DNA from 2 places in the Roseburia sp. OM02-15 genome. Region 1 is predicted to be linked to the other one. Evidence: riboswitches for the same ligand, from Rfam matches in the RefSeq annotation. Region 1 holds a riboswitch; the other holds the start of a gene.
The links. Region 1 has a riboswitch for thiamine pyrophosphate ahead of thiS (sulfur carrier protein ThiS). Riboswitches for the same ligand answer to the same signal wherever they lie in the genome.
Positions count from the first base shown of each region.

Region 1 (4,783 bases):
CCACAGAACATAATTCCGTCGTCACGTCTGAATGGCGGTCCATGCATCCATCCTTTGTCCATGAAGGACGGAACATGTCCTGCATGATGATCAACCGTTCTGCAAGGATATCCGTCTACGAACTGATGAGGAGCCCACCAGTTACCAACCTCATGTGGATTTGTCGGATCAGAGATATCTACGATACGCATGATCATACCTTCGAAACGCTCGGATTCGCAGGAAAGATATACGTAAGGACCTCCGTTATACATAAAACGATGAACACCGATGGAGTGTGGTACTCCACAATCCCAGTAACCCAGATATTTCGGGTTCTCCGGATCTTCTTTCAGGCTCCAGATCTGGATACCTGCCTGACATTTCATGTTCATAAGTTCGCTCTGCTCTACTAATGCCCCTGGGCCTGAGCCTGCGGTCATTGCACAGATCAGAAGATCGTCTGCTACCTGAATCTTTGGTGTAGAGGTAGTCGGATACTCTTCCGGATCCAGTAACTGCAGATGTTTTACAAATCTGGTATGCTCCGGATCTGTAATATCAGCAATCAGTACACCATTCTGTGTACCGCCAAAACAGGAACCATACAGATAGTATTTTCCTTCTGCAGTTTTGTAAACCTGCATCTGGAAAGCGCCACTTTTACCATTCCAAGGGTTGAAATCAAGAACTTCCAGGTTTTTGATATAACCGTTGTTTCCCGGTCCCTTGGCATAAAATTTGTCTGCCATAATTCTGCCTCCTTCTTTTCTTAGTGACTCTATTTTAAAACACATTCTTTCATACGTCAAATAGAATAAAAAGGAGACTGTTATAACCATTTTGTTATACCAGATCTCCTTTTCCTATTTCTGTTTCCAGATGGATTTACGTTTTCCAAATATTAAAAAATTGCTTTTGGAAAACATTAACGATACTGCTGAATCGAAGTCTTTAACAATTCCACAAAACAATCAATTGCCGGATCTTTCTCCTCATTTTTCCACACCACACTGAGCGGATGAGTGGATTCCAGCACCAGCGACGCAAATCCCGGATTATCCAGCGCCCGGCTCCAGGCATCCGTCACTGCCACACCAAGTCCACACTGAACGCCCATGATCATGGCATCCGTACTGTGAACCGGTTGAATCTTCGGTGTAAAACCGTAAGGCTTACACACGCTTCGGATCAGATCTGTTACAAAATCATTATCTTCTCCCGCCACCGTCAAAAACTCATCCTCGCGGAAATCATACGGCGTCAGTTTCTTTCCCGTATCCGGCAGATTCGCCGTGCTGTAGATCAAAACTCTGGGAAGATCGATCACCTTTGCATGCATAATGCCCTGAATGTTCAAAATCTTCGGTTCAATAGTGACGATCACATCCTCCTTACCGCTTTGCAGTGCTTCCTGGGAGCTCCGTGGCTCATAGCTGTTTACTTCCACCTTGATATCCGGATACTGCCGGGCAAATTCCCGCAGTACCGGCAAAATAATTCCGGAAATATTCCAGTTATTGAGCACACCAAGATGAATCACCCGGTTTTTATTTTCCAGAGACAATTTTGCCCTCAGTTTCAGATCTGACAGTTCCGTCCGATACCGCTCAAAAAAATCATAAAACATTTCGCCGTTTGCTGTCAGCACGATCCCGCGGTTTAACCGTTCAAATAACGGGCATCCAAGTTCCTGCTCCAGTGCCAGGATCTGACGGCTGATGGCCGGCTGCGACACAAATAATTCCTGTGCCGCCTTTGAAAAACTCATATTTCTGGCTGCCGCCAGAAAATATTCAATCTGAAGATCATTCATAATGCTACCTGATATGCGTGAGATATAATGCAACAACAACTACAACCAGAATTCCTGCCAGAATCCGCGGAACAATCATTTTATTTGTTTTTTCGGAGCTCTCTGTCTCTGGATTTTGTTTCTGGTTTTCACGCTCTTCCTGTCTCTCCCGACGCCACTTTGCGATCACCTCGCGGGCAGCAGCTTCATCCTCCGGCTGCACATACAGTTCTTCGCCAAAATTATTCATTGCCATCAGAAAATTGCCGTGTTTTCCGGCACCGATCCGTTTTCTGACGCACGCAATCTTCTCCATGCGCAGACGAACATCTATCTCATCTGCATCCTCCGAATTGTACACTACCAGTACATTTGTCATTCCATCAATTTTTACTGCCATAGCTTTTCTCCCTGTTTTCTTCCATACGATTTGCTGTCAAAAAAAAATGCCGGAAACTGATATCACTCCAGTTTCCGGCTTTAAGCTACCGACGGGAATCGAACCCGTGACCTCCTCACTACCAATGAGGTGCGCTACCTACTGTGCCACGGCAGCCTGTTCAGTAATCACTGACTTGTTTAATATACAATATTTTCCCCACACTGTCAACACTTTTCCCATTTGTCTTTTTCCTCAAAAAAATGCTTTTGTCAGAATTTTGACACAACTCATATTTTTCTATCTTCTTTTCAAAAATCTATTGACATTTTCGACGTTTATTTTTATACTCAGATCTGTAATCACATACGGGGAGCTTATATGCTAGGCTGAGAGGAAGTTTGGAACTTCGACCCATGAACCTGATTTGGATAATGCCAACGTAGGAATGTATAAGGAATGAAAGATTTGAGAGATACATGACCGCGTATCTCTCTTTTTTATGACCCAAATGAATCAGGAACAAAACTAAATTAATAAAGTAAAGTTGAGAGTGAACACACAAGAGTTCATGAAGGGGTGCACCACCACGGGTGTATTTCTTTCATGAACTCTTTTTTTGACAGAAATCAAGGGATTACATTATATTTTCTGCCGATTCGTAAAATGTGTGCGATCACACGAACTTAGAAAGGAGAACCTATGACACTCACTGTAAACGGAAAAGAAGTCGTTCTGACCACAGAAACAACAATCACCGCTTATCTGGAAGCCAACCAGTACCGTGAAAACCGCATTGTGGTGGAACTAAACGAAGAAATTCTGCCAAAGGAGCAGTATGCCACCACATATCTGAAAGAAGGCGACTGCATGGAGATTGTTATGTTTATGGGTGGAGGCGGATTTTAAAACCATAAGCCAAACATCATGCAAACAGTCAAGCGGATATTCGCAATCCGCTTCGCTACTTGCTCATAACCGAATAACTGCTCCGCAGTTTATCAGAAGGAGCTTGCACTCCTCCTGATACAAGCAAGTCCCCACCCACTGCTTATTGCTTTTCGCAATTGAAGCAGGGGACTTACTTGATTCGGTTAAAATTTTTAAGAAAAGGAAGGTAATTTACTATGAACACAACCGAAGATAAATTCGTACTTGGAGGACATGAATTCACATCCCGCTTTATTCTGGGATCCGGAAAATTCTCACTGGAGCTGGTACAAGCCTGTATCGAAAAAGCAGGTGCTCAGATCATTACACTGGCGCTGCGCCGTGCCAACGAAGGCGGTCTGGCAAACATTCTGGACTATATTCCGGAAAATATCACGCTGTTGCCAAATACTTCCGGCGCCAGAAACGCAGAGGAAGCGGTCCGCATTGCCCGTCTCTCCAGAGCTTTAGGCTGTGGTGACTTTGTCAAAATCGAAGTTGTTCACGATTCCAAATATCTGCTTCCGGATAACTATGAGACCATCAAAGCAACGGAAATCCTTGCAAAAGAAGGATTTGTCGTGATGCCTTACATGTATCCGGATCTGAACGCTGCCAGAGCCCTTGTGGATGCAGGTGCCGCATGCATCATGCCGCTTGGCTCTCCGATTGGTTCCAACAAAGGTCTTTCCACCAGAGATTTTATCCAGATCCTGATCGATGAGATTGATCTTCCGATCATTGTAGATGCCGGTATCGGCCGTCCGTCTCAGGCATGTGACGCCATGGAAATGGGTGCTGCCGCTGTCATGGCAAACACTGCCGTTGCCACTGCCGGAAATGTGCCGCTGATGGCAGAAGCTTTCAAAAAAGCCATAGAAGCCGGAAGAAGTGCTTATCTGTCCGGTCTTGGACGCACCATCGAACGGGGCGCAAGCGCATCCTCCCCATTAACTGGATTTTTACAGGATTAGGAGGCATGCAGACATGGAAAACAAACATATCAACGAAAGTATTTTAAGTGAAGAAATTCTGGAAGATCAGAAGAAAAACCGTATTGACCACATGACCTATCTGCCGGATATGCAAAATATCGGCTCCGATATCATGGATCAGGTCATTGATGCCATGAAACACTATGACTATGCCAAATATACCGCAGAAGATGTAAAACGTGCACTGGCACATTCGGAACGTACCCCAGAAGATTTTCAGGCGCTGCTCTCTCCTGCCGCACTTCCGTTTCTGGAAGAAATTGCACAGGCAGCTCAAATTGAGACAAAAAAGCATTTTGGCAACAGCGTCTACATGTTCACACCGATCTACATTGCCAATTATTGTGAAAATTACTGCATTTACTGCGGTTTCAACTGTCACAACAAAATCCACCGTGCCCGTCTGACACCGGAGGAAATTGAAAAAGAGATGGCTGCTATCGCTGCTACCGGTCTGCAGGAGATTCTGATCCTGACCGGAGAAAGCCCGACAATGTCAACAGTGGAATATATCGGAGAAGCATGCAAGATCGCTCAAAAATATTTTAAAGTCATCGGTCTGGAAATTTATCCGGTGAATTCCGATCAGTATGCTTATCTGCATGCCTGCGGTGCTGATTACGTCACCGTCTTTCAGGAGACCTATAATTCGGATAAATACGAAACGCTGCATCTGGCAGGGCACAAGCGTATTTTTCCATACCG
Region 1 is NZ_QULX01000009.1:83,874-88,656, forward strand. It holds gene DXB15_RS10255 (LVIVD repeat-containing protein) at 1-731, opposite strand, end outside; gene DXB15_RS10260 (LysR family transcriptional regulator) at 908-1,795, opposite strand; gene DXB15_RS10265 (hypothetical protein) at 1,800-2,174, opposite strand; tRNA gene DXB15_RS10270 (tRNA-Thr) at 2,258-2,330, opposite strand; TPP riboswitch at 2,513-2,619, shown strand; gene thiS (sulfur carrier protein ThiS) at 2,856-3,062, shown strand; gene DXB15_RS10280 (thiazole synthase) at 3,281-4,057, shown strand; gene thiH (2-iminoacetate synthase ThiH) at 4,071-4,783, shown strand, end outside.

Region 2 (4,783 bases), on a different contig from region 1:
CATAAACTTAATCTCCTCTCATTTGTCTCTTATTTGTTCAGCATACGTTTTCTAATGCGACAGGAAGTGGTGCCCCCGACCTATCGCAGATATTTACTAATTTGTCCAATATTGCTCAAACTCAGATAACCGCTTTAAATATAATTCCCCTGTCTGGCGCACACCCTCCTGATCCGTTTCTCCGTCAGCATCGTATACGCCGATTGCCCGAAAGCCTGCCTTTTTAGCAGTTTTCAGTGCATACAGAGAATCTTCAAAAACCAGTGTTTCTTCCGGTTTTGTGCCAAGGCTTTCTGCTGCCAGTTGATAGATCAGCGGAGAATGTTTGCTTTCTCCCACTTCTCCGGTGGTATATATCTGCTCCAGATAATCAAACAAACCGATTCGCTGCAATGCTTTCGTCACATGCTCCCGTGGACTGGAAGTTGCCGTGATCATTTTTACATTTTGCTTCTGTAAAAACTGTAATAGCTCTTTTGCGCCTTCTTTTGGCTGCACTTCGTAAAAATAGAAATCCTGAATCATCTGCTCGATGCCGTTTAAAATTTCCTGCGGTGTATCTGGCAAATGGTACTGCTCCTTTAAATAATCTGCACCCTGCTCCATGCTCATAGAGAACAGGATCTGACCCAGTCCATCTTCCGGCTCAATGCCACGTTTTTTCAGATACCGCACTCCAAGATCGTTCCAAACTGACATAGAATCTAATAACACTCCATCCAAATCGAAAATTGCTCCACGAATACCATTTTTTTGTGCTTCATCTTTCTTGCACATATTCTCTTGAACTACATCTGTCTGCACTGTATCTTTCTGAAACGCATTCTCCCGCATCACATCTGTCTGCATAGTATCTTTCTGAAACACATTCTCCTGCATCACATTTTTCTGACTCATGCTTTCACCATCTTCTCGGTTGCAGCTTTCAGATTTTCTGCTGCCTTCTTGATATCCGGCTGTGCATAAATCGCACTGATCACAGCGATACCGCAAATACCGCTTCCAGCAAGTGTGTATACATTCTCCTGTGTGATTCCACCAATGGCAATGACCGGAATGGATACCGCTTCACAGATTGCTTTTAACGTCTCATGCGGCACTTCTGTCGCATCATCCTTAGAACCGGTCGGGAATACCGCGCCGACGCCCAGATAATCTGCGCCGTGTTTTTCTGCTAAAATCGCCTGCTCTACGGTCTGTGCTGACACACCGATAATTTTGTCCGGTCCTAATTTTGCACGGACATCTCCGGCTTCCATGTCGCTCTGTCCCACATGCACGCCGTCTGCATCCATCGCCAGTGCGATATCCACATTGTCATTAATGATAAATGGTACGTTATATTCACGGCAAAGCGCCTGCAAATCTTTTGCTTCTTCCATAAAATGCGCTTCATCCAGCTGTTTTTCTCTTAACTGTACAAAGGTCACTCCGCCATCCAGACTCTCCTTTACAACAGAATGCAAGGTTCTGCCGTTTAACCAGTGGCGGTCTGTGACTGCATATAAAAGTAACTGATCCTTTGTCAATGTATTTCTATTGAATTTCATATTTTGCCCCCTGCGCTAATGTTTCCGCGTTCATATTGTAAATGGCATCAATAATACGGTTGCGATAAGTGGAATTGCCATCGCCTTCCTGCATGTTGCGCCAACCGATCTCACCGGCAAGTCCCATCACACAGACTGCCGCCGCTGCTGCTTCCAGTTTATTATCCGGATTTGCGGTAATATATGCTGTCATCACACCGGATAACTGACAACCGGTTCCGGTAATTTTTCCCATCTCCGGTCTGCCGTTGCGGATGACATAACATTTCTCTCCATCGCTCACCAGATCAATCGCGCCGGTAATTGCCACGATAGAACCACTCTGCTTTGCAAAATTTTTCACAAAGGCAACTGCCTGATCCAAAGTGTCCTCTGTCACAGCGTCTGCCACATCTGCATCTACACCTTTTGTAGTACCGCTGCCGGATGCCAGTGTCTTGATCTCGGAAATATTTCCACGGATCACGGTTGGATGTAAGGTATCCATCAGTTCAATGGCAGTGTTGGTACGAAGTGCGGACGCGCCTGCGCCAACCGGATCAAGTAAAACCGGGTGTCCCAGCTCATTTGCACGTTTTCCTGCAAGTAACATTCCCGCGATCGTGCGTTTATTTAAGGTACCGATGTTGATATTCAAACCACCACAAATTGTAGTGATATCTTCTACTTCTTCTGCTTCATCTGCCATAATCGGGCTTCCACCACAGGCTAATAATACGTTTGCCACATCGTTGACGGTGACATAATTTGTAATGTTGTGTACCAGAGGTACCTGTGTTCTTACGTTTTCCAGACATGTTCCTAACATTTCTCTTTTCTCCTTAAAAAACAATCTATTCTCAAGAAATACATTGTTGTATGATTTTATAATCATCTTTTTAAAACATACTTCTCTATAACAACTAAAATTTCAAAATGTACTACTTTGCGATTCACACTCACGCTTTTCAAGGGCACATCCTTTTACAACAATAAAGCGGATACACCAAAATCGGTATATCCGCTTTATAAACAATACAAAAAATACTGCATCCGCTATATCCCTACGTTGGCATTATCCAAATCAGGTTACGGGTCCAGACCACTTAGTCCGCTCTCAGCCTGCTGTCGGCAAGCTCCCCTTTTTCTTATTCTCTTATCGTATTTTACAGATGAACTTCTGCAAAATTCCAACCCAGCAATTATCTGACGTTTTTCAACATCAAGCCCTTGTTGATTGACGATATTATAGCACTGCACCACTTTAATTGCAATAAGTATAAGCATTTTTCTTATACCATCTTAAAGATATCATTTTCAGCACAATTCTTTATTTTTTCTTTTTTCTAATATGAATCTCCGGGATCGCCACAGATTCATAAGTGATGGAATCCTGTTCTTCTTCGCCCTCTTCATCTTCCACTTCCGGTTCAGTATGTACCTCCGGAACTGCCAGATTTTCATATTTTACATCATAGGATTCGTGTGTTGTTTTCTTACCGTCCTGTTGTTTTTTCTTTTTCCAAAACATAGAGTTTCCTCCAAAGTAATATGTTTGTGTTTATTATAAGTTAAAGTTACAGCAAATTGATAAAAAATGTAATGATCAGACTGTTCAAAAAGTCTGCGAAAAGACTTCCGATCAGCGGAATGATCAGATAAGCCTTTACGGATGGTGCATAACGGTCGCAGATTGCCTGCATGTTTGCCATGGCATTCGGTGTCGCACCCATACCAAATCCGCAGGTTCCGGCTGCAAGTACTGCCGCATCGTAATCACGTCCCATAACGTTGAATACAATGAATCTGGCAAAGATAAACATCAAAAGTACCTGAACGGACAGCAGGATTACCAACGGCAATGCCAGTGCTGCCAGCTGCCACAGTTTCAGTGTAATCATGGCAATACCAAGGAACAGGGACAGACAGATACCACCGATATCGTTAATCTCACCCATGTAAATTGTAAACTTACCGGAATATTCTCCAATATTTCTAAACAACGCTGCCGCAATCATAGCTCCAATATAAATCGGGAATGTCATACCTGTTTTTGTCAAAAGCCATGAGAAAATTGTTCCCAGACCAATAGCAAGGATCAGCTGAAATACAGCTGCCGCATACATGGAAGTATGACGGGTATGTTTTTTCTCATCCTCTACCAGAAGGCTGTCATCCTCTGCTACTGCGGTGGTGATTAGGTTCTTTTTCTCCACCAGAGATTTACCGATCGGACCACCGATCAGACTTCCGGTGATCAGACCGAAAGTTGCCGCTGCTGTACACAATGTCGTTGCACCGGAGACATTAAAATCTTCCAGAACCGGTCCGAAAGCACCCGCGGTACCATGTCCTCCAACCATCGGGATAGAACCGGTACACAGACCAATCAACGGATCCAGGTTCAGGACTTTTGACATTCCTACTGCCAGGAAGTTCTGACACAGGATCAGTCCTACAACCAGTCCTAAGAACACGATCAGCGATTTACCACCGCTTTTTAAAACTTTAAGGTTTGCCTGAAATCCTACAGAAGTAAAGAAAAATACCATGCAGACTTCTCGCAACGTATCATCAAAGGAAACTTCTGCAATTCCGGTTCCATATAGTACGCAGGTCAGGATTGCAAAAAGCAAACCACCAACGACCGGCGCCGGAATACAGAATTTTTCCAGAAAATTAATTTTTTTCTTCAAAAATCTACCAAGTAACAGAACCAGTACCGCAATGGCAAGGGTCTGATACATATCTAAATGTAGTTCCATAAAAATCCTTTCAAACTTATCAACAAGTACCTTTTTTACTCATTCACAGTGATTCCATGTTTTTCGTAATAAGCCGCAGCTCCGTCATGGAATGGAATTGTCACATTTTCCGTCGCACTGGTTTCATCCAACTGAAGATCCAGCGGCAGGGAATACTGAATATCCTGCTTGCGGCTGAATAACTGTTCGGTCAGAGTTTCCACTGTTTTATCACTCAGCTCATCACTGACAAGCAGAAGTGATTGCACACCAACGGTTGTTGCCTCCTCAGACTGTCCGCTGTATGTATACACCGGAATTGTATACGGTGTATAGAAATCATACGCTGCCATCAGTTTCTGAATATGTGTCTCATCAAGTGACAGCAGACGGATGCCGCGCTGACGGGTCAGCTCCTCGATAACGGTTGTCTGTACACCGGCAGTACAGAACATGGCATCGATTTTTTCAGAAACAAGTGCCTCTGCTGCCTGGGTGTAATCCAGATTT
Region 2 is NZ_QULX01000001.1:210,231-215,013, reverse strand. It holds gene thiD (bifunctional hydroxymethylpyrimidine kinase/phosphomethylpyrimidine kinase) at 1-3, opposite strand, end outside; gene DXB15_RS01065 (HAD family hydrolase) at 97-897, opposite strand; gene thiE (thiamine phosphate synthase) at 894-1,550, opposite strand; gene thiM (hydroxyethylthiazole kinase) at 1,537-2,358, opposite strand; TPP riboswitch at 2,574-2,682, opposite strand; gene DXB15_RS01050 (hypothetical protein) at 2,860-3,060, opposite strand; gene gltS (sodium/glutamate symporter) at 3,107-4,294, opposite strand; gene DXB15_RS01040 (TAXI family TRAP transporter solute-binding subunit) at 4,330-4,783, opposite strand, start outside.
Region 2: another riboswitch for thiamine pyrophosphate. It lies ahead of thiM (hydroxyethylthiazole kinase); the one in region 1 lies ahead of thiS (sulfur carrier protein ThiS).